DNA from 4 places in the Paenibacillus sp. DRB1-1 genome. Region 1 is predicted to be linked to each of the others. Evidence: riboswitches for the same ligand, from Rfam matches in the RefSeq annotation. Region 1 holds a riboswitch; each other region holds the start of a gene.

The links. A riboswitch is a leader RNA that binds a small molecule or an ion and turns the genes downstream of it on or off. The one in region 1 is predicted to bind cyclic di-AMP.
Region 2: another riboswitch for cyclic di-AMP. It lies ahead of ACQW03_RS04775 (hypothetical protein); the one in region 1 lies ahead of ACQW03_RS23930 (3D domain-containing protein).
Region 3: another riboswitch for cyclic di-AMP. It lies ahead of ACQW03_RS11045 (3D domain-containing protein); the one in region 1 lies ahead of ACQW03_RS23930 (3D domain-containing protein).
Region 4: another riboswitch for cyclic di-AMP. It lies ahead of ACQW03_RS10635 (C40 family peptidase); the one in region 1 lies ahead of ACQW03_RS23930 (3D domain-containing protein).

The regions. Positions count from the first base shown of each region.
Region 1 is NZ_JBODQH010000001.1:5,312,241-5,320,134, forward strand. Features, by position in the region: gene ACQW03_RS23905 (M20 family metallopeptidase) at 1-1,036, opposite strand, end outside; gene ACQW03_RS23910 (ABC transporter substrate-binding protein/permease) at 1,185-2,648, shown strand; gene ACQW03_RS23915 (amino acid ABC transporter ATP-binding protein) at 2,635-3,357, shown strand; gene ACQW03_RS23920 (transposase) at 3,469-3,765, shown strand; gene ACQW03_RS23925 (IS3 family transposase) at 3,774-4,655, shown strand; cyclic di-AMP (ydaO/yuaA leader) riboswitch at 4,897-5,065, shown strand; gene ACQW03_RS23930 (3D domain-containing protein) at 5,072-5,740, shown strand; gene ACQW03_RS23935 (polysaccharide deacetylase family protein) at 5,939-6,745, opposite strand; gene ACQW03_RS23940 (NADH:flavin oxidoreductase/NADH oxidase) at 7,051-7,894, shown strand, end outside.
Region 2 is NZ_JBODQH010000001.1:1,062,114-1,070,007, forward strand. Features, by position in the region: gene kdpB (potassium-transporting ATPase subunit KdpB) at 1-133, opposite strand, end outside; gene kdpA (potassium-transporting ATPase subunit KdpA) at 171-1,847, opposite strand; gene ACQW03_RS04770 (potassium-transporting ATPase subunit F) at 1,999-2,076, opposite strand; gene ACQW03_RS04775 (hypothetical protein) at 2,260-2,655, opposite strand; cyclic di-AMP (ydaO/yuaA leader) riboswitch at 2,771-2,943, opposite strand; gene ACQW03_RS04780 (glutathione peroxidase) at 3,410-3,895, shown strand; tRNA gene ACQW03_RS04785 (tRNA-Leu) at 4,042-4,124, opposite strand; gene ACQW03_RS04790 (urease accessory protein UreF) at 4,388-5,125, shown strand; gene ACQW03_RS04795 (hypothetical protein) at 5,422-5,670, shown strand; gene ACQW03_RS04800 (helix-turn-helix domain-containing protein) at 5,766-6,149, opposite strand; gene ACQW03_RS04805 (helix-turn-helix domain-containing protein) at 6,242-6,616, opposite strand; gene ACQW03_RS04810 (MarR family winged helix-turn-helix transcriptional regulator) at 6,802-7,257, opposite strand; tRNA gene ACQW03_RS04815 (tRNA-Leu) at 7,421-7,503, opposite strand; tRNA gene ACQW03_RS04820 (tRNA-Lys) at 7,519-7,594, opposite strand; tRNA gene ACQW03_RS04825 (tRNA-Glu) at 7,681-7,752, opposite strand.
Region 3 is NZ_JBODQH010000001.1:2,501,494-2,509,387, forward strand. Features, by position in the region: gene yabG (sporulation peptidase YabG) at 1-551, opposite strand, end outside; gene rsmA (16S rRNA (adenine(1518)-N(6)/adenine(1519)-N(6))-dimethyltransferase RsmA) at 607-1,491, opposite strand; gene rnmV (ribonuclease M5) at 1,499-2,044, opposite strand; gene ACQW03_RS11045 (3D domain-containing protein) at 2,191-3,339, opposite strand; cyclic di-AMP (ydaO/yuaA leader) riboswitch at 3,611-3,893, opposite strand; gene ACQW03_RS11050 (TatD family hydrolase) at 4,095-4,865, opposite strand; gene ACQW03_RS11055 (HD domain-containing protein) at 4,908-6,191, opposite strand; gene ACQW03_RS11060 (AbrB/MazE/SpoVT family DNA-binding domain-containing protein) at 6,523-6,777, shown strand; gene rsmI (16S rRNA (cytidine(1402)-2'-O)-methyltransferase) at 6,901-7,782, opposite strand; gene ACQW03_RS11070 (tRNA1(Val) (adenine(37)-N6)-methyltransferase) at 7,779-7,894, opposite strand, start outside.
Region 4 is NZ_JBODQH010000001.1:2,393,440-2,401,333, reverse strand. Features, by position in the region: gene rluF (23S rRNA pseudouridine(2604) synthase RluF) at 1-623, shown strand, start outside; gene motB (flagellar motor protein MotB) at 758-1,585, opposite strand; gene motA (flagellar motor stator protein MotA) at 1,578-2,372, opposite strand; gene ACQW03_RS10650 (hypothetical protein) at 2,560-2,853, shown strand; gene ACQW03_RS10645 (4a-hydroxytetrahydrobiopterin dehydratase) at 2,971-3,270, shown strand; gene ACQW03_RS10640 (GNAT family N-acetyltransferase) at 3,349-3,855, opposite strand; gene ACQW03_RS10635 (C40 family peptidase) at 4,159-4,659, opposite strand; cyclic di-AMP (ydaO/yuaA leader) riboswitch at 4,665-4,802, opposite strand; gene ACQW03_RS10630 (hypothetical protein) at 5,080-5,907, opposite strand; gene ACQW03_RS10625 (M1 family metallopeptidase) at 5,919-7,894, opposite strand, start outside.

The sequences.
Region 1 (7,894 bases):
CACGGAATTCTGGTGTATGCAAGGCATGCTTCTCGTCAATAACTTGAATGTAAGGATGGATAGCAGGGCAATGAAGCGATACATTTCCGATATCCATGGAGCCGTGATCTTCGCCTTCCGTTATATCTTCTTGTGAAATGCCAGCCTGCACCAAATTTGCGGTAAACGCATCGGAAAGTACACGGTTCGTGACCATTTCATCATAAGAAGTCTCATAATTGGAGGTCTCCAAACGACACCCGGCCTGTAAAGCAGCTCCTTCAGCAATTTGAATAACACGGCGAGTCAGCGAGTTCAACTCTTGACGTGTAGCGGCCCTCACATAAAATTGGGCTGAGGCGTAATCAGGAATAATATTGGCTGCTTGCCCACCCTGGTTAATGATCCCATGGATACGCACTGTACTTTTTACTTGTTGACGGAACGCATTGATGCCATTGAACGTTTGAATCACAGCGTCCAGCGCGTTAATGCCTTCGTGCGGGCTGGCAGCCGCGTGGGCAGATTGACCAAAAAATTCGAATTGTACAGCATCAATCGCCAGCGATTTGCCTGATTTTTCGTAACGGTCATAAGGATGCGTCATAAGTGCTATGTCGCAATCATCAAACAACCCGGCAGCGGCCATCGGGACCTTTGCACCGCGTGTTTCTTCGGCAGGTGTGCCATATACCCGTACTTCTCCACCTGTTTCGTCGATGATCGACTTGAGGCCGACGGCAGCACCAATACTCATCATACATATCAGATGGTGCCCACAGGCGTGTCCTAGACCTTTCAGAGCGTCATATTCTGCCAGAAAAGCGACAATCGGTCCGGGTTTTGCAGATTTGTAAGTTGCAATAAAGGCTGTTTCTATGCCCAATACAGGTGCCTGGACCTCAAAACCGTGAAAAACCAGTTCTTCTTTTAAACGGGCAGCGGCCAGAAATTCCTCGTTTCCAAGTTCAGGATTTGCGCCAATAAATAACGAAATGTCCTTAAACCGTGGGGCATGCTGCTCAATGGTCTGTTGAATGGTCTGTTTAAAATCCATGCTGAAAACTCCTTTATATAAGCTGTAATATAGGTACTGCGTTAGGTATGCTGAAATTGTACTATAACATTCATTGCATAATCATGCATATTCATTTATAATGACACAATCTTATTTATTATAAAGAATTTAAGGAGAGAAAAAAAGATTGAAAAAGGCATATCGTTTTACCGCCCTGGTTTTGACGGCGGTTATCTTGCTGTTGACTGGTCTTCCCATGCTCAATGCATACGGAACGGAAGCAAAGCCACAGAAAAAACTTGTTGTGGGCATGAGTGCCGACTTTCCGCCGTATGAGTTTCATAAAGTCATTAACGGTAAGGATACCATTGTTGGGTTCGATGTGGATATCGCCAAGGAAATCGCCAAAGATTTGGATGCGGAGATGGTCCCTGAGGACATGAGTTTTGACTCTTTGCTGCCTGCTCTGCAAAGTGGTCGTGTAGACTTGGTACTGTCCGGTATGACACCAACGGATGAACGCAGAAAGAGTATTGATTTTTCGGATGTATACTATCGCTCCAAGCAAGTCATCATGGTACGCCCAGAGGATAAAGACAAATATCCGACGATGGATGCTTTGAAAGGCGAGAAGATCGGAGCACAAAAGGGAAGTATTCAGGAAGAGATTGCTCAAAAAGTGCCCAATGCCTCTGTAACTTCACTGGATAAAATATCTGACCTGGTACTCCAGCTGCGGACCCAGCGTGTGAACGCTGTCGTGATCGAAGATACGGTTGCTAAAGGATACACGTTAGACGGTACCGTAACCCTTGCCAAGGCTGTGCCTGAGGATGCGGGAGCAGAAACAGCTGTAGGTATCCGTAAAGGGAATGCAGAATTGCTTGCTTCTGTAAATAAAACGTTGGCTCGCCTGAAAGCAGACGGGTCGATTGAGAAGTTTTCCACGGAAGCGAGTGCACTTTCTGCGGATCGTCAGGTTTCTTCTAATAACATTGTAGATATTTTTTGGAAATACCGCAGTTTATATGCTACGGGTATCGGCTACACCTTGTTGCTGTCTGCGCTCGGAGTACTGTTCGGATTCATCATTGGTCTGATCATATCCTTGCTACGTATGAGTGGAGTACGCATCATTGAGTGGTTAGGTACCACTTATGTAGAGATCCTGCGTGGCACACCTATGCTGGTGCAACTCATGATTATTCACTACGGGGTTGCTTTGACGCTGGGTGTCAATTTTACTCCACTCCAGTCTGGTATAATCACATTGTCTCTGAATAGCTCGGCATATCTGGCTGAAATTTTCCGTGCAGGTATCCAGGCGGTAGACCGTGGACAGATGGAGGCTGCCCGTTCATTGGGTATGGGACGGGGCAAAGCTATGCGTCATGTCATTTTGCCGCAAGCGTTTAAATCTATTTTGCCTGCTATCGGTAATGAGTTTATTACGATCATTAAAGAATCATCCATTATTTCGACCATTGGGATGGTGGATATTATGTATCAGGCCCAGGTCATTAAGAACATTACCTACGAAGGATTAAGTCCGTTCGTAATCGCAGCCGCTATTTATTTTGTAATGACATTCAGCTTGTCTAAGCTGCTGGGTTTATGGGAAAGGAAGTTGAGAGCCAGTGATCACCGTTAAACAACTGCGTAAATCGTTCGGCAAGAATGAGATTTTAAAAGGCATTGATATAGATATCGCCAAAGGTGAAGTCGTCGTCATCATCGGTCCCAGCGGTTCGGGGAAGAGTACGTTTTTGCGTTGCATGAATTTGCTAGAACAGCCTACGGACGGGGAGATTTTGTTTGAGGGCGAGCCGATTACAGCTCGTGGTCATAATATTAACGTAACCCGGGAGAAGATGGGGATGGTGTTCCAGCATTTTAATCTGTTCCCGCATAAAACAGTGTTGCAGAACCTGACGCTTGCACCAACGCAGGTTAGAAGACAGTCAGGGAAGGAAGCGGAAAAAATTGCGCTAGAACTCCTGCGTACCGTAGGGCTTGAGGATAAGAAGAATACCTTTCCGAACCAGCTATCCGGAGGTCAGAAGCAACGTATTGCGATTGCGCGTGCTTTGGCCATGCAGCCGCACGTAATGCTGTTCGATGAGCCGACTTCTGCATTGGACCCTGAAATGGTTGGAGAGGTTCTGGATGTAATGAAGAAGCTCGCCGAAGGCGGCATGACCATGGTAATCGTGACGCATGAAATGGGCTTTGCCCGTGAGGTAGGCGATCGAATCATCTTTATGGATAACGGTAAAATTGTAGAGCAAGGTACACCAGAGCAGGTATTTGGTACTCCAAGCCATGATCGCACCCGTGATTTTCTTGCCAAAGTATTGTAAGAAAGTGCTGATATGAGCTATAAAAAAGCCCTCCGTTTGTGATATGATCCCCTCATAGTAGACAGAAAAGAGCAAGCCGACTAATCTGTCTATTATGGAGGGGATTTTTCTATGGGAGTAATAAGAAAAACTTACGATGTGAGCTTCAAGAAAAAGACAGTGGATCTGTACCTCAACAAGGGAATCGGATATAAAAACGTGGCACGAGAAATGGAGATTGACGCTTCGCTGGTTCGCCGATGGGTGAGACACTTCAAAGCCGAGGGAATGAAAGGTCTAGAGGAAAAACGAGGCAAAGCAAAAGGGCCTGGCATCGGCAGACCTCGAACACGCCCCGAAGATCCGGAGGTCAAGCTGAAACGCCTTGAAGCAGAAAATGAAATGCTAAAAAAGCTCTTGCAGATGTGAAAGGAGGAATGGAGGCTGTACCCAAGAGTAAAAAGTTTGCGGTGATCCAAGAATTGCTTAGTAAGGGACATAGCATCGTACTACTATGTGAACTGGCCGGAGTATCCAAAAGCGGCTTTTATAAATGGATAAAGCGAAAGATGTTCGTTTCACAAAAACAGCGGGAAGATGAAACCATGAAGCTAAAAATCATGGCTTGTTACGAGAAATTGAAAGGAATATACGGCTACCGCAGGGTGAAGGTTTGGTTGAATCGAATCTATGGCATACATATAAATCATAAGCGTGTACGGAGACTTATGGGTGAACTAGGAATCAAGGCGATCATTCGTAGGAAGAGACCTTACTACGGCAAGAAAGAAGCCTATGTCATTTCTGGCAATCATCTAAACCGGGAATTTAAGGCCGACCAGTTGAATCAAAAGTGGGTAACAGACATCACTTACCTCATATTCAATGGACAGAGGCTCTACCTTTCCGCGATTCAGGATCTTTTTAACAACGAAATTGTTGCCTACCAGATCAGCCGCAGAAACGATTTGAGCCTGGTGTTGGATACAGTGAAAAAGGCAAGGAAGCGACAGGATGCGCGAGGTGTTCTACTGCATAGCGACCAAGGATTTCAATATACCTCTCGCCAATATACCAACCTGCTCAAGCGATACGGAATACAGGCCAGCATGTCCCGAAAAGGGAACTGCTGGGACAATGCATGTATAGAAAACTTCTTCAGTCATTTTAAAACCGAGTGTTTCTATCTCCACGCCTTCCATTCAGCTCAACAGGTGGAGCATGCTGTTCAAAAGTATATCCATTTCTACAACCATGAACGCTTTCAAGAGAAACTAAACAACCTGACTCCTTATGAATACAGGACTCAGGCTGCTTAATTATTGCTTTTTGATAGCTGTCTACTTGACAGGGTTCACTTCATTGACGGAGGGCTTTTTCTTTTTTTGTCACCATTTCCCCATATTTTCGTAACAAATATCGATTTCTTGGTGACAAAATTGTAACGAGTATAGTATGATGTTCAAGGTTCCCAACATTTTCATGCGGATAAGGTTACAAAATTGTGATATTATGCAGTAAGCCAAAACTTACCGGGACAGCATGCGGTTATGACAAACGCTGAATGCTGGGCCCAAACTATGGGAAGTGCGGGGGACGTAACAACGGCATTCTTTCCGATACGTCATAAGACGATATGGAATATGCCTAGGGGTGAATTGCACAAGCATAGGGCTTCTTCTGAGTCCGAATCCGACAGCTAACTTCGCAGGCATAACAGAGGAGGTACATATCTTTGAAACATCTAAAACATATTGGAAAAACCATGAAATTTGCGGTGCTTGCCGCAGCCATTGCAGGTCTGGCACAGACAGCTGGAGTAGCGGATGCTGCTTCGCTTCATACTGCCAAAGATGGTGATACCTTCTTTTTGCTTGCTCAACGTTATGGAGTATCAGTGGACGAGCTGACGAAGGCGAACCCAAACATTGCCTCCAACAATATATATGCAGGTCTGCAAATTAAGGTACCTGGTGAAAAAAGTGTGAAGGCAGCTTCGGATTCGAAGCCGCAGCTTATTACGGAGAAAGCACCAGTGAATGAGGGGCCAACGATTCAAGCGTGGGGCAAAACATTTAACTATAGCAAAATAGTTGACGTTAAGGCTTCTGCGTATTCTGCCGCAGCCGATGAGAATGGTAAATGGGGAGCAGTGGACTACTACGGCAATCCGCTTAAACTAGGTACAATTGCGGTAGACCCGAACGTCATTCCGATGGGCACGAAAGTGCTGGTTACAGGCTATTCCCACCCAGGTTTGCCGGATCATTCTTTTGTAGCTGTCGCTCGCGATCAGGGCAGCGCCATTACAGGAAAACGGATTGATATCTTTATTCCTGGCAACAAATCATTTGTGAACGACTTTGGATTTCAAAATGTGAAGCTATACGTTATTGATAAATAGCATTGTACGTATATACGGTTTAATTAAACATAATATATACTATGTAAACTTAATGCCTGTATCCTACCATATATAACTAGGTCGGACTCTTATCAGGTCCTATCCGTAAAAAAGGCTGTCTTGACGAGCAGAAAACTTCTGCTGGTAAGACAGCCTTTTTACGTTGCTTTAGCTTGTAGCTCAATCCTAAACATATGGTTATTTCCGTTCCGATGTGTGGAGTAGCCGAGGGACTGTCACAAATTTGTAGCCCTTAGCTTTTAGAGAGTGAATTAGACCCGGCAGAGCTTGGACAGTGCCTTGCAAGTTGGAGCTTTGACCTCCACCTGCGTGCATTAAAATAATAGAGCCAGGCCCGGTAGCTGGGATCACATTGCGCTGAATTTGTGTTTTACTTAGTCCCTTCCAGTCGAGAGAGTCTACATTCCAATTGACAATCATGTAGCCATGACGACGTGCCCATTGGATTTGAGGCTCCGTGATTTCACCGTAGGGTGGACGAATCAACTTGGGGCGAATACCTGCGCTGGCTTGTAAAATACGTTCTGTTTTTGTAATCTGGTTGCGAAAGCGTTCTGGTGTGGCCTTCCTAAAATCCGGATGAGTATAGGAATGGTTTCCTATAGCATGGCCTTCACGGATAATACGGCGTATGATCCCCGGATGCTTTTCCGCACGGTGACCGACGATAAAAAAGGTGGCTTTGATGCCATTGGCGTGTAATACGTCCAAAACCTGCGGCGTATACCTAGAATCGGGCACATCATCAAAGGTTAAGGCAATTTGGCGGGTGTGTGGGCCGCACATTTTAAAAATGTCCGCATGTTTTTTTCGCAGCATTGCTAATGTAGGAGTTGCTCGATCTGTGCTCTGTTGTACAGAAGAAGCAACAGCTGCTTCCTTGGGATGGGGCGTTCCGATGTTGGGAGGCGCATCCGCGTGAACGGGTAAACTTGAAAATGCTAGTAACAGTGCCAAGCATGGCAACACTCCCCTGTACGGCATATGTATCCCCCCTTTCCGTGCAGTGGTACCTAGTGGTGCTCTCGACTATTATGTACCTGTCCTATTAAAAATATGCTGGTTACCAAGTTCGGCTCATCAACGACTGGAAAGAAGTCCACGATGAAACGATTATCAATGAAGATGATGGAGCTAAACGTACATATTCTCTTAAACATGACCGGAAACAGGAGCATTTTCGCAAGTTTTAGCCTTACAACGAATTCGGTATACCGTGACAGCTGGTGTATAATGGGGATGCAATTCATAATTATACAGACATGGAATTGAAGGAAGGATGGATAAAAGTGACCGACTTGTTTACTCCTTATCAATTAAAGGGGCTTTCTTTAAAAAATCGGATTGTTATGCCCCCGATGTGCCAATACAGCGTGGAGGCCAAGGACGGAAATCCAACGGATTGGCATCATGTCCATTATGTGAGCCGGGCAGTAGGAGGCACTGGACTTATTATTGTGGAAATGACAGCGGTCCATCCAGATGGACGTATTACAGATCGTGATTTGGGTATTTGGAGTGACGAACATATTCCTGCATATCGTAAGATTGTAGAGGAAGTCCACAAGTATGGTGCCAAAATTGGCATTCAACTAGGCCACGCTGGACGCAAGGCTGAAGATGCTGAGCAACCTGTGGGTCCGTCCTCGATTCCTTTTAGCGAACGCTTTAAAGAGCCCCACGCCTTAAAGACGGCTGAAGTCAGGGAACTGGTTCAGGCATACAAAGAAGGCGCGCGCCGCGCGGTGGAAGCAGGTTTTGACACGGTCGAGATACATGGCGCTCACGGCTATCTGATCCATCAATTTCATTCCCCTTTAACAAATGCCAGAGAAGATGAATATGGGCAGGATTTGTCACTGTTCGGTGTTGAGGTCATACATGCTGTTAAAGAGGTTCTTCCTGCTGATATGCCTGTGCTTATGCGGATATCCGCCAAAGAATACGTCGAAGATGGATATAATGTGGAATACATAACAGGCGTAGGGGAACGATATCGTGATGCGGGTGTGGACATTTTCCATATCTCTTCTGGTGGTGAGGGTCCGATTGGTTCTGGTGGAGGCCCGTCTGCGCGTGCCGGCTATCAGGTGGATTTGGCTCATACCATCCGTGAAAAGCTGAATGTACCTG
Region 2 (7,894 bases), 4.3 Mb from region 1:
CCAATGTACCGATCTCCACGACAAACATGACAGGATTTTTCATCATAATCATCGGATTTAATTTTATAAAGCTATCCTTGATCGCATGCTTCAAGATGCTTCTGTCCAGCATGTGTTTGCGCTGTTCCTTCATGATCAAACACCCCGTTCATCCATTCTCATTTTCTTCTTCACATGGTCAAAAATTCAGCAACAGGTCCCAATACGATGACGGGTAAAAAGGTCAACGCACCAATCAGCAGCACGACCCCGATCAGAATAGCTCCAAATAACTTGTTGTCCGTGCGCAGTGTCCCCGTCGTCACCGGAGTCGGTGCTTTGGCATTCAACGAAGCCGCCACAGCCAACAATGCAATCATAGATACATATCGTCCGAAGAACATAACCATCCCCGTTGTCATATTCCAGAATACGTTGTTATCCGAAAGACCTTCAAATCCCGAACCGTTATTTGCGGCAGATGACGCATATTCATAGAGCACCTGAGTCAACCCGTGATAGCCAGGGTTAGTGACCGCATCGTATCCCCAATGACTCATAAATGCAAGTGCAGTTGGGGCGAGAATGAGAAACGGATGTACCAAAATGGCAATCGCGATCAGCTTCATTTCCTTGCCTTCAATCTTCCTTCCCATAAATTCCGGAGTTCTCCCGACCATCAGTCCGCATATAAACACACCCAGAATCGCATACATCAGCATATTCATCAGCCCGACACCCTTGCCGCCAAAAATGACGTTTAGCATCATTTCTCCCAAAGCAGCCATACCACCCAGTGGGGTTAGTGTATCATGCATATTATTGACCGAACCTGTCGTTGCCGCTGTTGTGACCGCAGTGAATAAAGCCGATTGTCCAATGCCGAAACGAACCTCTTTCCCTTCCATGCTTCCTTGAGAAGCATCCACACCCAGTGTCTGGATTAACGGATTACCTGTCTTTTCAGACACATACGTAATGGATAGAAAAATTAGAAACAATACCATCATGGAGCTAAAAATAATCCAGCCCTGTTTACGATTACGGGCAAACAATCCAAAGGTATACGGCAATGAAGCCGGCATTACCCACATTGCCAAAATTTCCAGCACGTTCGTCCAAGGACTTGGATTTTCAAAAGGATGCGCAGAGTTAGCTCCCGCATAACCGCCCCCGTTTGTCCCCAAATGCTTGATGGACTCCAGAGAAGCAATGGGTCCCATAGAAATCTGCTGCTGTGTTCCGCTCAGTGTCGTAAGATCCGCCGTAGGCTGTAGCGTCTGTGGTACCTTCAATCCAACCAGCACCAGCGTAAGCACAAAGGCCAGCGGCAGGAAAATTCTTATAATGGCTTTAATAAAATCTTGAAAGAAATTGCCCATCCCTTCACCGCGCCGCGTCAATCCCCTCATAAAAGCCGCAGCAACCGCAAAACCGGAAGCAGCCGAAGTGAACATCATCATCGTGACGAACGCCATCTGTGTCAGATACGTAAGCCCGCTTTCTCCGCTATAATGTTGGAGATTCGTATTCGTCATAAAGCTGATTACCGTATTAAAAGCTAGTGATGCTTCCATATTACTGTTTCCCGCAGGATTACCGGGAAGCATTCCCTGTATACGCAACAGCAAGTAGCTGATCGCCACAAGCACGACATTCGTTGCAATGAAACTCATAACATACGTAGTCCAACGCATGCTCTCCAGCTTCTTCAATCCTACTATCTTATAAATCAGCTTTTCTGTTCCGCCAAAAATCCGATCCGTCCGATTGGGTTCATTCGAGAATACATGATACATATAAGTGCCCACTGGCTTTACCAAGAGCAGCAATATGACGATCACAATTCCAATTTGAAGCAGCTCCATCCTTTATTCCTCCTTCAAAATGCTCCTGCGTTTGGAACAACAGACCTGCTTCCAGAGCACCAATTGTGTGCACACGTTTGCGAAAACCCGCTACCTATGATGCTTAATATTCAGATCTGTTGTTCCCGCCCGCTCTATCCCCTATAGCTGACTAGAACTTTTCAGGGTTCAGGAGTGCGTAGATTAAATACATAAACACAATAGCCGTAAGCCCAAGTATAACGATCATCCTCTTCGTCCTCCTTTAGAGGTCTGCGCATCACACCAGCGTACAAACAGCAGTATCACTCCATAACTCACAGCCATGACGAGCAACATGTATATATCCATCATGATTATACCCTCCGTATCGGTCCTCAGATCGCCATTCTTATTTGATCATAAAATCATAAAACAACTATGTTATAAGTGCTTATCCGTTCAGCAGAAAACCCACCTCTCCGTTCAATGTGTAGATCACATGATCCGCTCCCAATCCCCGATAAATTCCTTGTGGATTACAGCCGTGCGTAATAACATAGATCGATTCCGATGTTAGCGGCCGACATATTTGCAGGAAACGGCAAGTTAGATTCAAGCTGTTCTCGAACAAATACACACTACCAATTTCTTTTTTTGGAAAATTCCATTTTCCTGCTTGCATAGTATTGATGCGGACAATGTGCTCCACACCCATTTTTTTGAGCTGTCGTTCCTCCTGGGCGCTATTCGTCAGAACTGCAAACGCCAATTTTTTGAAAATAAGCAATTTCACAAAACTTCTGCCCGCTTCATTCGGTGCAGTGACAATAATTAACCGACCTTCCATCAGTAGCTCCTCTCCCGGTATAAAAAGACAACAAAAAGAAGCCGAAGGAAAAAGGCTTTCCTCCGGCTTCTTACATATCCATGATAAAATAAACCATGGCTGCACACGGCGGTTTGTTGCCTCTCCCTGTACGCTTACGAGGTTAGCTGTCGGATTCGGACGTGAGAGTCGCCCTATTTCTGGCACTTGACCGGAAAATTCACCCCATGAGACACACGGCTTCCGAAGCCGTACAGTCTCGATTGGTTCCCCCGCTTTTGCAACTGCAAAATTCAGCGCTATAGACATTTCGTTGTTGCTTCATTCAAGTTAATTTGAAATTACGTCTTGAATCATACACCCGCGCATGGAAGACTGTAAAGCTCAACTGCGGGGTTATAAATCGGCCTTTAGAGCCTAGGATATTAATAATAGCGCTTACAATACTACTATGCTTATCACAGCTCCTTCAATCTCTGTTTTTCATCCCTTTTCAAAAATGACAAGCATGTCAATATTGGCGTAGGGTAGGGCGTTTTTGGCCTTTTTTTGTAAAAAGAGAAGAAAATACGCTATATGTACCAGCTAAACACCGATTGAACCCGCTTTTATAAGAAGAAACACCTTAATTCGCTCCATTTGCGGTGCGATTTACTGTTTTGAACAAAATACGATTTTACAGCGGCTAAAGGCTTGATACAGCTTTTCAAAACTTGCAACCTCGCTTTTAATTGCTTACAATTTAATTGCTGAATATTGAATAAGGAGAGATACTATGACCGTTTATGAATATGATGCGCAAACCCTGCAAGGGAAACAAATTCCGTTATCCACATATGAAGGGAACGTTCTGCTTATCGTGAACACTGCCAGCAAATGTGGGTTAACCCCCCAATACAAAGCGCTACAAGAGCTATATGACCAGTACCATGAACAGGGGCTCGAAATTTTGGGATTCCCCAGCAACCAATTTGCCAAACAAGAGCCAGGTTCCAGCGAGGAGATTTCCGAGTTTTGCCAGATCAATTATGGTGTTACCTTTCCGATGTTCGCCAAGACAGATGTCAATGGCGATCAAGCGCACCCCTTATTTCGCTACTTGACCCAAACTGCTCCGGGGGTATTAGGGTCTAAAGCGATCAAATGGAATTTTACTAAATTCTTAATTACACGAGAAGGTAACGTATTTAAGCGCTATGCACCGCAAACCACTCCAGATAAGCTGGCGGGAGATATAGAGCAGCTTTTGCAGCAAAACTGACATCCTTCTTTATCACAGTTAATAAATGACCTATTGTCTACCGTTGCTTCTGTGGCTAAAGGATATAACGAAAAATGCTTAACAAAAAAAGCATCCCTTCACGTAAACCGTGTCAGGATGCTTTTTTAACTGAGTCTTGCATATAATGCGGTCGAGAGGACTCGAACCTCCACGGGCGTACGCCCACTACCCCCTCAAGATAGCGTGTCTGCCATTCCACCACGACCGCAAATCATAATGTAATGAGGCAACAGATTTATTATACTCTCTCATCAACTATTTGTAAACAAAAACATAATAATTATTTTATATGTTATTTTAACTAACATATATGAGCGATAAGAATATTTAATTTGACACAAAAGCTATTTAAATGTAAATATATATTACATATATTTCGAATACAGTTTGTTTCCCCAAAGTAAAGAGTTAAATAACATAACATAAGGATTCACTTCGAGGAGGCGAACCACCTTGCATAAAGGCAACCGTTTGCTGAACTATGCATTATTGTTGGACCCTTCCCTACCTGTTGGTGGCTTCACCCGTTTTAACGGACTGGAGAAACTATTCCGTAACGGACATTTGAACAGTCTACAAGACCTGGAACATTACATGCTGGATGATTTGTATCCTCAATTTACAACCGTTGACGGCATGGCTATCAAAAGTCTGTATGTCGCCATCCAGCAGAATGACAGTTGGCGGATCGCCCTCATTGATAAGATGCTGCATACCCAACGTCCCTCCTGGCAGCATGTGAAGGAGTTTCGTCTATCCGGCCAGCGTCTGCTCAAGCTCGCTAAGGCTCTTTATCCTTGGCTTGAATTTGACCAGTTGGAATCCATACTCATTCAATACAATGCGATTGGCACACTCGCTACCGTTCACACCTGGATTAACTTCCTCCTCGGAAACGATGTAGAACAGACCGTTCACGGCTATCTTAGCGCAGCGGTGTCCTCCTGTGTGGAAGATGCCTTCAAATTACTCAATCCTCCTTATGAGGAAAAGAACCCTCTTATGGAGCGTATGACAAGCGAGCTGCTCTCCGCCTGGAAGAAGCTTAACGAGCCTGAGCCAACTGCATTCCAGCGTCGCCTTCTTCACAGACATTGGTCCAGCTCCTACATCACTCTACCTCTTTATACGAGCCATAATAGCCAATCGGATGAACCTAGACTGTTTTCCTCCTCAGGTCTATTCAAACGCCTTCCTGCATCCCCCTGATGCGTCGTTTCGCCAATGTGGTCACAACACCAAAAACACTCTGTCCCTTTCCTCAGGTGGCAGAGTGTTTTTGGTCCACATATAATCGCAATTCACACCATTGGCAGACTCTAGACGGATTATCAGAACCACCTAGCACTTAATTAAGTAATTAATTCAACAAAATGACGCATTTGCGATTGTAAAAACACGTATAAAAGTGTATCATAGTGTTAGATGGTTAATTCTAACATGTTTACTGATGATTATTATAACACACCAATTATTCCGCAAGAATCCGTAAGGGGCGATTTCTCTTGAACAACAAAATGCCTGTCACCTCCTTCGGGTGGGCCATCAAACAACGGCTTGTCGAACTTCGACTGGATCAGAAAACATTTTGTGAGACACACAATATTCCGCCTTCACGCTTGTCCAATCTGATTCACGGCACCCGCAAAGCACAAAGGTACAGAAAACAAGTTGCTGCAATTCTGAACATCGACGATAACGATTATAAGGAGGCACCGCACTCTAAACCTAACAAGCATTCCAGTTACATATAGGTCATTCCATATCACCAAGAAACCAAATAAACCCGTAAAGCGAACCCCTCCAGTTCGTTTACGGGTTTTCAACCCAGACATCTTTAGCCAAAAAATTATTCCGGCTTTGTTTTATCCTTCTCACTTTTTTGCTTACGGTATTTCGCAAATTCAACATATTCTAAAATAAAATTCTGTTCTTCCGTCTCAAGATCTTCTGCCTGGCAATTCAGTGGCCCCATCACTCCAAAAAAATAAGCAGCCTTCTGCTCCTGAAGTACGCCTTCTCCTGGCTTAATCCCTTTCATTAACCAATCGAGCGATACATTAAAAAAGTCCGAAATCTGAATCAAATGGGTGGTACCCGGCGTTGTTTTACCCCTTCTCCAATCACCGAGATTCCCTGAACTGATTTTAAGTTTTTCACAAAATGCCTTCTTGGTCATTCCGCGATCCTTAATCAAAGCTTCAATCCGCTGATAAATAGTTTGATCTCCCAAAATGTTTCCCCTCCGACACAGTAACTTTTTCTGAAATAATTTTCATTTTTCAGCCTTACTCATTAGTAATCCTCATCAAATCCTAAGCACCATTACCCCATAGTAGAATTGCGCTGGTTTTTCTCTTTACGAAAGCGGGTAAATTCAATATACTCAAGTATAAAATTTCTTTCCGCCTCACTAAGCGGTTCCCCCTGGCAATTCAGTTGCCCTGAAGCGCCAAAAAAATAAGGGTCTTGCGACTCCTTTAGCACCTCACCCTGTACATCCCGACCCAGCATGATCCAATCCAGACTGGCATCAAAAAATGAAGCAATTTCAATGAGTTTATTCGTGCCCGGCGTCGTTTTTCCTCTTTTCCAATCCCCGAAGTTCCCTGTACTAATGCCTAACTGCTGGCAGAACGCCTTTTTCGTCATTCCCCGTTCCTTGATGAGTTCCTCAATGCGATGGTAAATAGATTGCATAGAAGTTCCTTCCTCCCTAGCAGGCTCTCAAATAACGATATCATGTTCTCTGTTCCCATTTCAAAGATCACGTATGCTAAAATTACCGAATTATGTATGTTGGTTTCCATTATACCACAACACGCAACAAAAACCGCCTGTTTTCCGAAGAAAGGGCGGTCTTTAAGCCAGTCCAGTTACGCCAATCACGTAGCAATGTTGTCAATTTTAAGTAAAATATGCTTCAATTCATTCAAAGTTTCACTCAGATGCAATAAATCTTCTTCCGGCAGATACACCAGTCTTTCTTGAATTTTATTGGAGAAGGTATGAAATACCTGTTCACAAAAAGCATCGCCTTCCTGTGTAATCGCCACATTCACGACTCTGCGATCCGAATCACACGACTGGCGGTCAGCCAACCCATGCTCCACCAGTTTGTCCAGAAGAGGAGTCATGTTCGGACGTGAGACGTTGAGCTGTTTGGACAAATCTGATACCGTAGACGAACGCACTTCACGCAGAAGCATTAGCACCTGAAAGTTATTAGGTGACAAGTGTAATGGGAAATCGAGCGGACCGTAGGTGAAAAATTTCTTCTTCACAATCGGAAACAAGCCCAAAATATTTTCTGATATATTTCCTAACAGTTGAGTGTCCATATTTTTCACCGTCACTTCATAAGTTTATACTTATCATTCTATAACATTATGGCGTTATATTATACTATGGAATCATTATTTCATCATAATCATTACTTTATTACATCACTAAACAAATAAAAAAAGCCTCTACCGCGAGAGACTTTTCCGTTTATTCCATTGATGCGGTCGAGAGGACTCGAACCTCCACGAGCGTACGCTCACTACCCCCTCAAGATAGCGTGTCTGCCATTCCACCACGACCGCATAACAAAATATAAATGGTGAGCCATGAAGGACTCGAACCTTCGACACCCTGATTAAAAGTCAGGTGCTCTACCAACTGAGCTAATGGCTCATGCAGTTCATCCAAGCTGTCCGCCATTAGACCAGACCTCAGGAATTTCCCTTAAGCATGCAACATGTAGTCTATAAAGACAACAATGACCCGTAGGGGATTCGAACCCCTGTTACCTCCGTGAAAGGGAGGTGTCTTAACCCCTTGACCAACGGGCCTTATTATTATGCGCCAACTTGGCGACAAGAAAGAGTATACCAAATAGAATAACGGATGGCAATACTTATTTCTAAAATTTTAAAAAAAACAGTTTTTATAAGTACAAAATTCGCATTCACTTACAATGCCTTATCCAAAATC
Region 3 (7,894 bases), 2.8 Mb from region 1:
TTTTGCGAATTTTTATAACTTTTCAAGCTGTACAAATCGTAAGGCTGTGGCTGCTTCAGCACACCGTCATGTCCGGTAATGACTACGATATCTGGACGGATACGGGGAAGCAGTCGGTACAACGTGTCCGCCATTGCCGATTCGTGAACGTGATGTCCCTCTGCAGGAACACGGAGCTGTTCATATAAACTGAGACATTTTTTCAAATAGCCGGGATCTCCATCCAGATGAAGAACCTTTCCCGGCATTTCAAAATACGTTGACTCGACCGGATCACTCCAGTCCCCAACCAGAGCTGCCTGACTACGAGCAGCTTGCTGCTGACGTGCCCGTTGCAACAGATTAAGAGACTCACCAGCCTTAATGTGGGCCTGCTGAGTCTTACCACTAATCTGGTCTGCAGGCACTCTGACCAGATCGTTCACCGGGGAATCGGCCAGCAGCCGAAATTCTATTCCCTTAATGATCGCTTTATCCCGCTGGATGTCCTCAACACGAAACGTGACATCTCCGCCGTACGATTTCCGAACGACCAAGTCTCCTAAACTCATCACACTGTATCACCCCTCCTATATCGTATGGGTGAATGCACAGTTTGGTTCCAGCTTAGGATATACCTGCCTCCAACAGCACAGCGCTGAGACGCGCAAATTCCTCAATACTTAGCGTTTCTCCTCGACGCGAGGGTTCAATACCAGCTCGTTGCAACAACGGCTCCAGCGTGTCCCTGTTCTCTTTGGTGAAGAAACGGCTTTTTAAGTTATTGGAAATGGTTTTACGACGCTGGGCAAAAGCAGCATGAACCACTTCAAAGAAATGCTTCTCATCCACCACTTCCACTGGAGGGGCTTCCCGTACACGCAATCGGATGACTGCAGACTCCACATTCGGCTGGGGAATAAATACTGTATTCGGCACAATACAGACTAATTCAGGTTCGCTGTAATATTGCACTGCAATGCTCAGACTGCCGTAATCCTTCGTCCCAGGAGACGCAGCCATGCGCTCAGCCACTTCTTTTTGGATCATAACAACGATATTCTCCAAAGGGAGCTTGTCCTCCAGCAGCCTCATCAGAATCGGTGTAGTAACGTAGTACGGTAGATTAGCCACAACACTTACTTTGCTCACGTCTGCAAAATCGGCTGCGAACACCTCGCGCAAATCCAGCTTCAGCACGTCTCCATGACGTACCTTCACATGCTCGTAAGGGGCCAACACTTCTTCGAGAATTGGCAGCAGCCGCTGGTCAATCTCGACAGCGGTAACTGCCTTGGCCGATTGGGCCAGCTTCTCGGTCAAAGCACCAATCCCAGGACCGATTTCAAGTGCGCCCTTTGTCTCATCCAATCCGGCAGCATTTACAATCTTATTGAGAATATTCTGATCAATCAGGAAATTTTGTCCCAAACTCTTTTTGAACGAAAAACCGTGCCGTTGAATAATGTCCTTCGTACGCCGCGGTGTTGCTATATCTTGAATCCCTGTCATATAGATATCACAATCCTTCACTTTCAATTTGTGCCAGCGCCCCGGCAAATTCCTCGCGGCTGATCTGAAATACAGAGAGCCGTTTATGTAGCTGCTTTCCGTTACAATAACCAATACCCAGCACATTCCCTAAGGCCATACGGCGTGCAGCAGCATTGGGATGGGTGATGAGTCCAGCATCAATCAGGTCCGCCCACTCAATCAGCGGGTCGGCGCCTTCCACTGTCGTATGGACCCGTGCAAGAGCGTGTCTGATCGCTTCCGGTGAGGCATTCTCCACGCCAATATCTCCTTTGCGCGTCGCTTCTGCCTCGGGTATAAAGGCCTGCTTGCAGCCAGGCACCTTGGAAGCGATAATCTTACGGATGCGCTCCCCTGCATGATCAGGATCGGTTAAAATGATGACCCCCCGCCGCTCCTGCGCCAATGCAATTTTACGCAGCGTCATTTTATTAATGGCTGAGCCGCCAGTTTCTATCGTATCCGCTTCAACAGCGCGGCGAATGGCCACCGTATCATCCCGGCCCTCTACCACGATCACTTCCTTGATCATTTGCGTTTCCCTCCACTGCTACAAAGCAAGCTATATTTATCTTTCCCTGCTTTTGAAAACAAAATAAGAAGAGGATATCCTCTTCTTAGCATGGCATAACTATGTTGTTAATACTATCGCATTGCCCTCAACATACACAACCTGTTTTAGTTGATTTCAGGCTTTACGGGTCCGATAACATATACGGTTTTACCGTGCTTACGACCAAATTGGTTGGCTCGGCTTAAACTCTCATAATACACATCGATTTTGTGACCTTTAATCGCGCCACCGGTATCCTCCGCACGGCGGAAGCCCACCCCTTCGATATAGACCCACCAGCCGATTGGGATTACACTCGGATCGACAGCGATGGTGCGTCCTTCCGTGACACGTGCGCCGGATGCAGTACGTGTACCGATCCCTGGCTCCTGTGAGGAATACGCCGTCATGGAGACATTTTGTAAAACTTTGCTATATTTAAAATTTACGCCTGCTTTACGGACAGCACTGCCCGAACTAACCATTGTTGCCTTAACCGCATCATTGGGACCGACGGAAGCAGCAAGAACGACCGGTTTTTTCTTCGTTCCTACAGCAATGACCTTATCCACACGATTCTGTGCAACTTCCTTGTTTACCAGCTGTTTGGATACCAACTTTCCATCATGGTATACCTTTTGAACGTGCTGGACTACCACACCCGATTTGCCGCTTTGAATGACCCGATTATCGCCTTTATAAAGACTCGGATCGGCCGTTTTGATGACCTGATAAGGCACCTGTTTTTTCTGTTCGACCTGCTGTTTCTTCACACGGACGATTTTTATGTCCATGTTAGACGAAACAGAGGCATCCAACGCAGGATAAACTTTATCCGTTGAGGATAATTTATAGCCCGAGGTACGAATGGCACCTTCTACTGTATTTTCTGTTGTGTACAGCTTTTTCGTCTCATTGCCTGAAGATACTTTAACTTGATTGGCACGTTTAATGACTACGCGATCCCCATCCTGTACTGCTCCATTTAGCGGCATGGAAACTGTATCATGCGGCTGAAGTGAAATGGAATGCTCGCTCAGCAAATCTTGAAGCTTGGATTCCCGGGTTTCTACCGCAGATGCCTTGCCATCGATGACAAAAAAGACTTGTTTTTTAGATTGCGTGTACATCAGAATTGAAATCATAATCGTTAGCGCGATTAGAAAAATAGCAACCAAGGCAGCCTGGCGCACATTCTCTTGCTTCCAACGCAATACGTAAGACATGCTGGATGAGCGTGACTCATGGGTCTCCTCTTTTTGGAAAATGCCCATTTCCTCCGTCCTCCTTACATAGCCCGCCGTCTGGAGTAAGACATAGTTGAGATTTGACGTGACTATAACAGATTTTCTACAAGACAAGCCCAAACTGCGACTGTCCTGCACCATGTACCCGTCTTCGCGGCATGCTGTCCTCCCCTGTTTAACCACAGTATGATGACAGATTTTCTTTTATTCACAACAAAAAAAGCCAGAGAAAGAGACTAGAGAGCTCTTTCGTGGCTTCCGGCATGTGTGAATATGCGGGAAAACTCATGCACGAGATGGCTTCTCTCTTGTTACGCTTACGGGGTTAGCTGTCGGGTTCGGACGTAGAGAGTCGCCCTAGCTTGGGTCAACCGCTCATGGCGGTCGCCTTCACATTCACCCCGAAGACCCAGAAAGAAATCGAAATACGGCTCCTCCACCTATTCAATCCCATCCTGGAAAAGAATTTCGGTCGAGCCGGCTGGCGGAAGAGACGTTCCCTTCTTGCACATACGCCGGACGTACTGTAAGCCATATCGGTTCCCCCGTTCCCTGTAAAAGGGACTCAGCGAGACTGGTTCATGAAATGACTTGTTGATGTTTACATTCAAACAACAATTCACTGAAAAGATGATATCTTGTTTCTATGCATGTTGTAAAGCAGGTTTCAAGTACATTTTTTAAAATATTCGGTTAAAATATTGTAATATTCTCGAGTTTCCTGCAACAAATTCATGATTAGCTTCGTCTATCTCTTTATTTTGATCGATTTCTTCACTTTTTCATTGAATGTCAAATCGTTCCAAGGCATTTTGGGTCGTTATTGACACTAATTCCTCCACTGTAATTCCCTTGATTTGGGCTGCGGCCTCTGCTACCAGTCTCACATGTGCGGACTCATTTCGCTTCCCGCGGAACGGATGCGGCGTCAGGTAGGGAGCGTCCGTTTCAATGAGTAGACGATCCAGCGGCACCTGTGCGAGCACCTCTTTTGGCTGCTTGGCATTTTTGAACGTTATTGGACCACCGAAGGAAAGGTGAAATCCCATATCCAGCACCATTTTGGCAGTCTCCCAGCTACCCGAAAAGGAGTGCATGACTCCGCCAATCTCACTCGCTTTTTCCTCGCGCAAAATCCTAACAATATCTTCATGCGCATCCCGGTTATGGATAACAATGGGCATTTTGAGCTCACGAGCCAGACCAATTTGATTTCGAAACACCCGATGCTGAACATCCTTCGGTGAAGTATCCCAATAATAATCCAGACCGATCTCACCGATGGCTACAACCTTCTTATGACTGCATAACGATGCAATCCATTCTAGATCGCCCTCCTGCATTGTAATAGCATCCTGCGGATGCCATCCAACTGCCGCATAAATAAAATCATACGTCTCGGCCAATTTCATGGTGGATGGAATCGTCTCACGATTAAATCCGATATTGATCATCCGTGTTACTCCTGATTCGACAGCACGTGCTATAACTTCTTCACGATCTTCGTCAAATTGTGGCGCATCCAAGTGAGTATGAGTGTCGAATAAATCCAAGGTTTACATCTCCTTTTTTTACTTACATTTCTATATAGTTGTCTATTCTTTGACAAAATAATTCCTTATTTCGGCAGGAAGCCTGTCTTTTACCGCGTTCAATTTATTCTGGGGAAAATACATATGATATTTTCCTCGGTGAATACCACTTATTGAGCGCACAATTTCCGAAACTTCGGATATTTCACTCACCTCGCCCTGACGTCCAAGCAGTAAAATCTGGTTGTCCGTCGAGCCACCCTGCCGAAACACATCATAAGGAAGATCTGTCGGAAAATCAATTTCAAAATCATATTCAGGGTGCAAACCAGCCTCTTTCAAAGCTTCTCTAATACTGTCAATGGTATCTGTATCCATATTTTCAATCTCTACATATTTATACAATCTACGGTCCATAAAACGGCTGCTCAAATCGCTTAAAATATCGTCCTTTTCTCGTTTCCACTGGCTAAATACGGTCTGGATTAATGACTCGTCGAGCATCAGATATTGCTCTACTGTAAGCTCTCCTTTCAACAGATCCGGTAGCGGGTCCAGCAGAAAACCAAACTCATATCCGTTTTTAAACAATTCCTTTGCTCGCTTGAAAATTTTACGTAAAAGGATTTCCGAGCTGCGTGTTACAGGATGAAAATAAATTTGCCAATACATCTGATAGCGTGACATTAAATAATCTTCTACTGCATGCATGCCTGATTCCTTTACAACAATTCTACCATTATGAGGACGCAGCAGTCGTAAAATACGATCCAAATCAATCGTGCCGTAGTTGACACCTGTCGAATGAGCATCCCGCAACAAATAATCCATACGGTCAGCATCTAGCGGACTGGTTACCAAGTTGACAACAATCGGCTTATCATACGTTTTGGCTATAACCGCAGCCACCTTTTTTGGAAGCTTGTCGTCGACTTGCCGTAGCACAGCGTTGATCTTTGTGTCTCCCAGTACAATGCGGCATGTCCAATCCTCATGGTTCATATGAAAGGCTTCCTCAATTGAATGAGAAAATGGGCCATGCCCCACATCATGCAATAGAGCTGCACACAGCGCAACCAGCCTTTCCTCCTTCGGCCAATCTAGGAAATCTCCACGTTCAAATTGAGAAATAATACGTCTCGTAATCTCATATACGCCCAATGAATGTGAAAAACGGCTATGCTCCGCTCCATGAAACGTAAGATACGATGTGCCTAACTGCCGTATGCGCCGTAAACGTTGGAACTCCGGCGTGTTGATCAACCGCCATATCACAGTATCCTGAACATGGATGTAATTATGTACCGGGTCTTTAAAAACTTTTTCTTCACTGAGTGGCTGGTGCAAGATATCAGCTCCTTTAATATTCGGAATAATGGATTAAAATACAATAAAATCCTAAATGATTCCCCTCATTCGACATTCTTTGTCGCAATATGTCGAATTATAGTTTTTTGACATTTCCAAATCGACAAACTGAATAAATCATCAATAAGATAAGGCAATACACATGAGTAAAGCTCTTTAATCTAAATACTTTTGCATAATCAGACTGTTACTACATTTTTAAGGTTGACTGTTTTGGGAATCGTTGGTATAGTAAATATCAGAAAAGAGAAAATTTTGTCGAATCATGACACTTATATTATTTTAAACGGCGAGAGGAGCCTGATTTATTATGATGAAATCCACTGGTATTGTAAGAAAAGTTGACGAGCTCGGACGTGTTGTTATTCCAATCGAATTGCGCCGTACCCTGGGAATCGGAGAGAAAGACGCTTTGGAAATTTATGTTGATGGCGAACGCATCATGCTTAAAAAATACGAGCCTGCTTGTATCTTCTGCGGCAATGCTGAGAACGTAATTTACTTCAAAGGGAAAATTGTTTGCCAAGATTGCATTTCTGAAATCCCAACACCTGTGACAAACTGAGAATTTTAGTATATAATAGACTTATCAGATATTGTTAATTCTAACCTTTTCATATATACTCCTTGTTGCCTTCCACGGTTTGAACCCAACCGTTGGAAGGCCCTTTTTTGTTCAGACAGATATTCATAAGAGTGCGTTGTAAACATCTCTCTTGGAGATTGAACGATCTGTGGCTGTACGCTTCATTGCATCCTTGCGTGTAAGTCCCTCTGCCTCGTAATGTGCGACATGGGACTCCAAAGATAAGGACTGCCACCACGCCTGACGTTCCTTTTCCTCTTCCTCTTCGTCTTTTCCTTCAACCACCAGGCAATATTCACCAATCGGCGGATTCTCCTCTAGTTTAGCAAGACATTGCTCCACGGTTCCTCGCACCCATTCCTCATGCAGCTTGGTCAGCTCACGCGCAAGCACCACTTTGCGTGAACCTAATGTTTCCTTCAACACCATCAATGTCTTCACAATGCGATGAGGCGATTCATAAAAAATAATTGTGCCGTGAGATACCTGAAAAGATAGCAACAGCTTCTCTAGGTCCTTTTTCTCCCGTGGTGGAAAGCCAGCGAAGGTGAACCTTTCTGTATCCAGTCCTGAAGCAATCAAAGCCGATAGTGCCGCATTTGCTCCTGGGATAGGAATGACGCTAATTCCCGCTTCCAGTGCCAGTTTGACCAAATCCGAACCAGGGTCAGAAATGGCCGGTAGACCTGCATCGCTAACCAGTGCCAAATTTTTTCCTTCTATTATATAACGTATCAGTTCAGGCCCACTGGCAGCCTTATTATGTTCATGATAACTGAAGAGCATATCCGGTGTAATTTCGAAATGGGTGAGCAGTTTGCGTGTCTGCCGCGTATCTTCGGCAGCGATAATACTGCATGATTTCAAGGTGTTAATCGCCCTAAAGGTCATATCGTCCAGATTCCCAATGGGTGTTGCAACAAGATACAACTTTCCCCGTTCTTCTTCGCTGGTACTAAAGCTTTTTTGTACAGCTGCTTTCACACAGAATCCCCCTTGCTTACTTCTCCATAAATATCTCTTATTTCCTGAGTATAATTCCCATTTTCCTGATATACAATGAGCGGAGGCAACAGACGAACCTCCGGTTTGCCGT
Region 4 (7,894 bases), 2.9 Mb from region 1:
TGACGATTAACGGCGAAGTGGCTGTGCTGGGTAGTCAAGCGGAAGAAGGCGATGATGTTCGCGTGAACGGCAAGCCACTGCGCGAGAAGTCCGATCACGTCTATATTGCATTGAACAAGCCGGTGGGCATCACAAGTACAACGGAGAGCCACATTAGAGGCAATGTTGTTGATTTTGTGGGGCACCCGCAGCGGATATTCCCGATTGGACGCCTGGATAAGGATTCGGAAGGTCTCATTTTACTTACCAATGATGGAGACATTGTGAATAAGATTTTACGGGCAGAAGGCAAGCATGAGAAAGAATATATCGTAACGGTGGATCGCCCTGTCATACCATCTTTTGTGCAGGGTATGTCCAGCGGGGTGAAAATACTCGGTCAGCGAACGCTACCTTGTGAGGTGACGCGTGTATCTGAGTATGTATTCCGTATTATCCTGACTGAAGGAAAAAATCGTCAGATCCGGCGTATGTGTGCTGCCTTCGGTTATGAAGTAAAAAAACTGCAACGCCTGCGAATCATGAATATTCGGTTGGGGTCCCTTCAGAAAGGTGCCTGGCGTGATCTCACAGAGGCTGAGAAGCTGGAGCTTGGACAGATGCTCGATTATACGCTTAGCTAATGCCAGAGGGGCTTCATATAGCCTACAGCGTATGATCGTCGTATCTGACAGGCCAGAGTACAGGAAGCATAAACAAAGAGGCACCAGCTGCATAAAAATGCGGCGGTGCCTTTGTTCATATAACATATACATAATCAACCTTCACTCGAGCTTGAGGTAGGACTGATGACTTGTGTCCCGTTCTGGTATTTGCGGAGAACAGATATTTCAACACGACGGTTTTTGGAGCGTCCTTGACCATCTTGATTGCTTGCCAATGGACGATACTCGCCATAACCGATGGATACAAACTTGGTTGGATCGAGATCTGGATTGAGCAACAAGATACGCAAGAAATTCAGAGAGCGCTTGGCGCTCAAATCAAAGTTGGACGGGAACTGGCTGTTGGAGATCGGTACATTATCCGTGTGACCCGATACGATAACATCATAGCCAGGGAACTGCTGAAGCATACTAGAAATAGACTTGGCCAGCTTTCTTGCTTCCGGCTTTACTTCGGCCTGCCCGGATGAAAATAGGGCATTATCACTAATAGTGATCATCAGCTGTGATTGGTTCAGCTTGGTATTCAGCAACGGGGTCAGGCCGTTATTTTGAATGTATTGATCCATCTGTTTTTTAAGCTTTTTTAAATCTTCTTCTTCCCGCTGGGCCAACTGTTTTTGCAGTTCAGAGGTAGAAGTAGCTTTCGATTTTAAGGGTTGTGATACTTGTTCTTTATTTTTGCCCATATCCATGGATTGTGACGACGGATTCGCGGCCGAGTGATCCAGCACGCCAGTGCCGCCATTAAAAGCTGCACTCATGGATTGAGCCATAGTTTCAAATTTTTTGGCGTCGAGCGAGCTCATACCGAATAAGACAATGAAAAGAGCCAACAGAAGGGTCATTAAGTCGGAATATGGCAACAGCCAGCTTTCGTCAGCATGCTCTTCATGCGGTTCATGTCTCTTTTTACTCACTGGAATCGCCATCCTTCTGGGTCATCGTAGCCCGTTCGGTCGGAGTCAGGAAGATCGTCAGTTTCTGACTGATGGCAATCGTAGATATCCCCGATTGAATGGAAAGCAGACCTTCGACCATCATTAATTTAAGCTCTACTTCTTTTTTGGATAACCGTTTGAGCTTGTTGGACATCGGATGCCACAGGACATAACCTGTAAAAATACCGAGCAACGTCGCAATGAAGGCTGCTGCAATGGCATGAGAGAGCTTTTCCATGTCACTAAGGTCGGCCAGAGCGGCGATCAGACCTACAACCGCACCGAGTACCCCGAGCGTTGGAGCGTACATACCAGCTTGAGAGAAGATCAGCGCGCCAGAGCGATGTCGATCTTCGGTAGCATTGATATCCTCCATCAGAACGTCCCGTACGAATTCCTGATCATTTCCGTCAATAATCATTCGCATGCCGCCACGCATAAAGGGATCGTCGATTTCCTCTACCTTAGATTCCAAGGCGAGCAGACCTTCACGACGGGTAATGGATGCCCACTCGGTAAACGTACCGATGAGTTCTTTGCGGTCTAACAGTTTTTGTTCGGTGAAAATAACCTTGAACAGCTTCGGAATCCGTTTGATTTCTGCCATCGGGAAGGCCATAAATATACTCGCTGCCGTTCCGACGAAAATAATCATGTAAGCAGCGGGATTATTGACCAGATTGACGACCGGAGCGCCTTTTAAGATCATCCCGACGACCAGTGACATAATCCCGAGCACAAGTCCGATAATGGTTGAAATTTGCATGATACACCTCATCCATGAGAATAGATTTTGAATCCTTTCATGCCGCCGGGGTCGTCCTTGCCCCAAGCGCGTCATTACAAGACGGATTATAGTATTTATCGACAAAACTCTCTTTTTTGTTAAGTGCGAATTTCCGGTATAATAAGGTGATTATGTATTGAATGGCGGAACCATTGGAGGAAATGGCATGGGAGTAAAGCATGGGCGTGAGTATGAACAAATTTTGAACGATTTGACAGAGGCTGTGGGACGCATCCCAGACAGCTACGAATTTTTCGAGATGGAAGTAGAAGATTGGGACAGGCTGGACCCGGCGGGACGCCAGGAAGTCAATGAAGCTTTGGCAGAAGACTTATTCTATGCACTGGGTACAGAGCCCATAATCACTGTAGGCAGTGGCGTTGTGATCTATGAGCCGGAGCACCATCGTATCTATGTACTCATTGGAGACGAGGAGCTGACGTCAGTACCTTTGATTTGAGGTCCGTCTTATGGATTTATCAACGGGGCCGTGGTAATATGTACACCAATATATCGTAGTTTTGGCCGTATTTAAGCGGTCGAAAGGCTTCCGTATAAACGGGGAGGAGTTCGTAACATGCCTTTTACACAAGAAGAGATTGAAGCACATCTGGAGAAACTGGAGGGCTGGGAACTGGAGGAAGGACGTTGGATCGTTCGGAAATATAATTTTTCCAGTTTTATGAAAGGGATTGCATTCGTGGATGAAGTTGCCGCTATATCTGAAGCATTCAATCATCATCCATTTATTACGATTGATTACAAGACCGTGACTCTGCGTTTGACCTCTTGGGACGACGGCGGTATTATGGCCGTGGATATTAAGGAAGCCCAACAATATAATGAAGCTTTTGAAAAAATGCGCAGCAGTCATTGAGCTTGTAATGATCGGTCGTATGATGATAAAAGCGCCTTCGCTATACAACATCGCGGTTGTATGCCGAAGGCGCTTTTATCATAGAACCTGGGTTTGGTGCTCGGGACGATATACCATACAATAAAACGGTTTTTTGCCATCGGGAGTCTGGCGTTCATAGGTATCTGTAAGCTCAAATCCAGCCGCCTTGTAAGCCCGGATAGCGCGATGATTCCAAGTAAGTACCTCTAGATCAATTTCATTCTTCGGGTTGCGTCGTTGGGCTTCCTCTGCAATGGCACGGACAAAATCAGCGCCTTTGCCATGTCCGCATCTTTCAGGATGCATTCCAAGACCTAGCCGGGTCACACCGATCATAGGGAAATATTGGGCAAATCCCGTCAGCTTATTCTCTTCATCCAGTACAGCAACATATTGCTCTTGGCGAAGCGTGGGACTTCCAAATTCGACTTCAAGCGCCTTCATTTGTTCCCAGGGGAGCCATCCGTATATATTATAAGGTGGATCATAGCGCCACTCACAGATTGCAGCCGCTTGATGCTCGTCCATCGGTACGATCCGATAGTTAGATATTGAGGCCGGCATGTGTTCCATCCTCCTTTTACAAGTACTTCAATCATTAACAACAGATTGTAGACAAGTTGCAGGGGAATGGCAAGCGTGTTTATTTCATACTCAAGTCGGGTATACATTCAATAAGAAGGATTTACTGCTCATATGCTCCCCCAGCGCTGACGGTAAAACCGACGATGTTCGCTAAAATTGAAACCTTTTGAGGCTTCAGTTCGTCAGTAATGATAATAATTGCTGATGTTGTGGACATAAAAAACCGCAATTCGATTCCGGCCAGAATCAAATTGCGGCTAGGGTTAGCTTGCTGTGCGTTAGTTATTCTACGTTGTCGTCATCAGGAATTTCTGAAGCTACAGAATGGTAAGCGTCTGTGCTCATAATTCTTTTTGCACCGACATAGCGGTTAGCGTAATAATTTTCGTTCAGTGAGCTAACTACTACACCACGTGAAGTCGAGGAGTGGGCAAATTTCCCTTCACCTACGAAGATACCTACATGGGAAATGCCTCTTCCTGTGGTGTTGAAGAACACCAGGTCTCCAGGTCTCATTTCATCGCGGGATACAGAAGATCCCATTTTGAATTGTGATCCAGATTGATGCGGAAGTTTAATTCCCAGTTTGTTGAATACATACATTGTGAAGCCGGAGCAATCGAATCCCTCGAGTGTAGTGCCTCCGCTTCTGTAGCTCGTTCCTTTGGCATCTTGAATGACCTGGTCCATCTTGGAGTCTGCATATGCACTGCCGCCACCGAATGTAAAAGATGTAAAGGCAATGGCAAGACCCATAGCTGCGATCGTTAGCTTCTTCTTCAAAAAAAATATACCCCTTCCAATGCCTGCGAGGTTAGCTTAAGGATTCGGTAGAAGGTTCCCCTATGACCACTCTGTTGCGAGATCAATTCACCCAAACTGGTTCCCCCGCTTCCTAGGTGCCAGGAATTAGGCTTAACTTAAGATGTGCACCTTGGAGAGCAGTATTCACAATAACGTTATTTTTGAGATAAAGGTTACAATAAAGATTACAAAGTTGTTACTATCAGTTCACTGCGATTATTGTAACAAAGACGGCTGGCTTTGGCAAATGTTTCATTGCAAAAAGTTACAAAAAAAAATCTGCTCCTAATGTCCAAGGAACAGATCTTGTTAACAGTATTCAGTTATGTGTCGTTTGCGCGGATATGAATCGAGATTTTTCGACAGACGGAAATGAAGTAAAAAACATAAAGGCAGGGCTTAACTTCTACTGGAGATATCGGTATGCCATAGTCTGTACTGCGAACTGATATGCCACAGCCTGACCAGACTAGTAACAAAATGATACGATTGCTGGAGAATGAGCGCCAGCATGCCAGTCCAAATCATCGCCACGGTGCCAAATAGACCGAAGACCAGCAGCACACAAGCACCGAGCAAAAGGGATACACCGACAGCTGGGAGGAGCTGGCGAAAGAAGGCGAGCAGGGACGATAGTATGGCGTGACCACCGACAGTCCCCAGTTGCATATACAGGATGCACTGCCGAATGAACCATCCGTAAGCCATCCACCCCATGGCATAGGGCAACAAATGCAGCAGGTAAGAGGGAGATTGAAGCGTTCCTGCTACAATAGGGTAGAGTCTCGGTACTACCCAAAAGGAGGGAAGCAGCAGCAGTCCCAACTCGATGGTGTAATACAACAGCGACGACATGCCATGGCGCTTCATACCCTTGAAAAAGGACAGGCTTTGCGGTTCAGTAGCATCGGTATGCAGGCTTTGATATATTCCGGCTCTAATGAAGGGAGTGATCAGTATACGTAGTACAGTCGCCCCTAGTAGTATCCACAAATACACATGTACTTCCCGGCTGTCCATCAGAGCAATCTGGCTCTCCATCCAAAACAAGGTCTGTCCCAGCTCGTTTTGACCCTGATCAGGATAACGGAGCAGTAGCGGGATAACGGCAGACTGCACCAACCGATAGAGAAACACCCCCCACAGTAGTCGATATAGAAATAAAATGATAACGATATAGAATCGTATGCGCACCAGCGCCCAGCCCTCTTTTATAACAGTCCGCATCTATAGACACCTCACCATGACAGACTTCCAAGCAGTGTTTCTAACAGCTTGGTTACACTTACATTCCAACGGGTTTGTTGCTTTTCGTCCAATTCGGCCTTTAGGCTATTGTTAATATGCTTGTTCTCCAGTGCAATGGTATATAAAGGATCAAGGGTTACATAGGAAACGGGAGAAGTACTTTTGATCCGAAAAGTTGTGCTTTTGCCCGCGCCGTCCCAAGCCTTGAATATCGTAGTACCATCCTTGAAGGTAAATTGGACAGGGATCTTGGGATAATCCGCCCCTTTTTTGCTGACCGTCACGACGGCTTCATATCCATTCTCCAGCTTGTGGTTCGTGATATGATCCACCGAAAAGTCCGCCATCTGGCCGTCATATACATACTGTTCAAAATAGTGGCTCCATGAGCGTCCGGTGACTCTCTCCACGATACGTTGAAAATCCTGGGAGGACGGATGCTTAAATCGGTACGTCTGGACGTAGGTCCGCATAATCCGATCCATTTTTTTCATACCCACCTGACGTTCAATGCCCCGTAGTACCAGCTTGCCTCGAGAGTAGGCATTTTGCGCGTACTCAGTAGCCGAGCCGTACTTCCATGACTCGCGGTTGAGCGGCTGTGGGGAGGCTACCTGTCCCGATTGTAATGGCAAGTTGGGGCTAAGCCCATATTCTTGCTCCATAAGCCGCTCCTCTGCATAGGAGGTGAAGCCTTCATCCAGCCACGGCTCCTCAAATTCGTTATTGGCTACCATTCCGTAGAAATATTGATGTCCAATCTCATGAACTAATGTTCGTTCCAGACTATAGCCAGGATTCAGATTACCCGCAGCAGCGGCTGTGATGAGTGTCGGATACTCCATACCGCCGGCTCCATTGCCTGATTTGGGTGGAACGACGATGGATAGGGTGGAATATGGATAAGGCCCGTACCATTTGCTGTAGTACGAAAGGGCGGCCTTCGCGGCGCTCATATAGCGCCCTTTGAGCTCCTTGTGCGACGGGTCAAGGTAGAGCTTGATTTTGACACCAGGGACTTCAGCAGAAGAAAAGGGTTCTTCTACGGTTACAAAGTTGGGTGAAGCGGACCAGGCAAAATCGTGTACATCATCGGCATAAAATTGATATATTTTTTGGCCGTTCTGTCTGACGGCACCACGGGTGGGAAATCCGGTCGCTGCTACGATATGAGTTTCAGGCACCCGAATCCGTACGCTGTAAATTCCAAAATCGGCATAAAACTCGGAGTTACCATGATACTGGTGGAGGTTCCAGCCCTCTTCGGCGCGTCCACGCTGCCCTGCAGTCTCGTAGACGCTGAGCTTCGGGAACCACTGTCCTGCCATTACAAAATCATCTGTCGCACCCATACGAGCGAAGATGGCGGGCAGTTTTACCTCAAACTTCATATATAAAGTGATTTCTTCGCCACCTCGTACCGGCTTGGGTAGACGCACCTTCATGAGCGAACGGTCGCCTGCGTTACCGTCATCTGGCTGCACATATTGGATGCGGTGCATGAGAGATAAACCGTCTTCTGTTTTTAGTTCAGTCAGCGTCATAGAGCCAAAGCCGTCTTTGGGCATGGTGTCTCCACGCAGCTTTCCACCGGATTCCTTCATAAAGGTGGTCTCCATGGAAGAGAAGGCATTCGGGTATAGATGAAGATACAGATCATTCACGGTTTTCTTGCCCGGGTGCTTCCAGGTCAGGGTCTCAGTGCCTCGCAAAACCTGTCCTTTTTCCAGAGACACATCAATGTGGTACTCTACCACCCGTTTGCTGAGGATTTCTGTAGCGGGCTGTGGAGGGTTCTTGGGCAGGTCAGGCAGGATGTTTGCCCCTAGAGGCTTGCCCATATTTGGGACAAGCGCAGACTCAGACAGGGAGCCGTATAGTGGTTGGCCTATGGACTGCGGGTCGGATTGCGATTGGGGCTGCCAGGCAAACCATAACGTCCCTGCGAGGAGACCGAGGGCTAGTG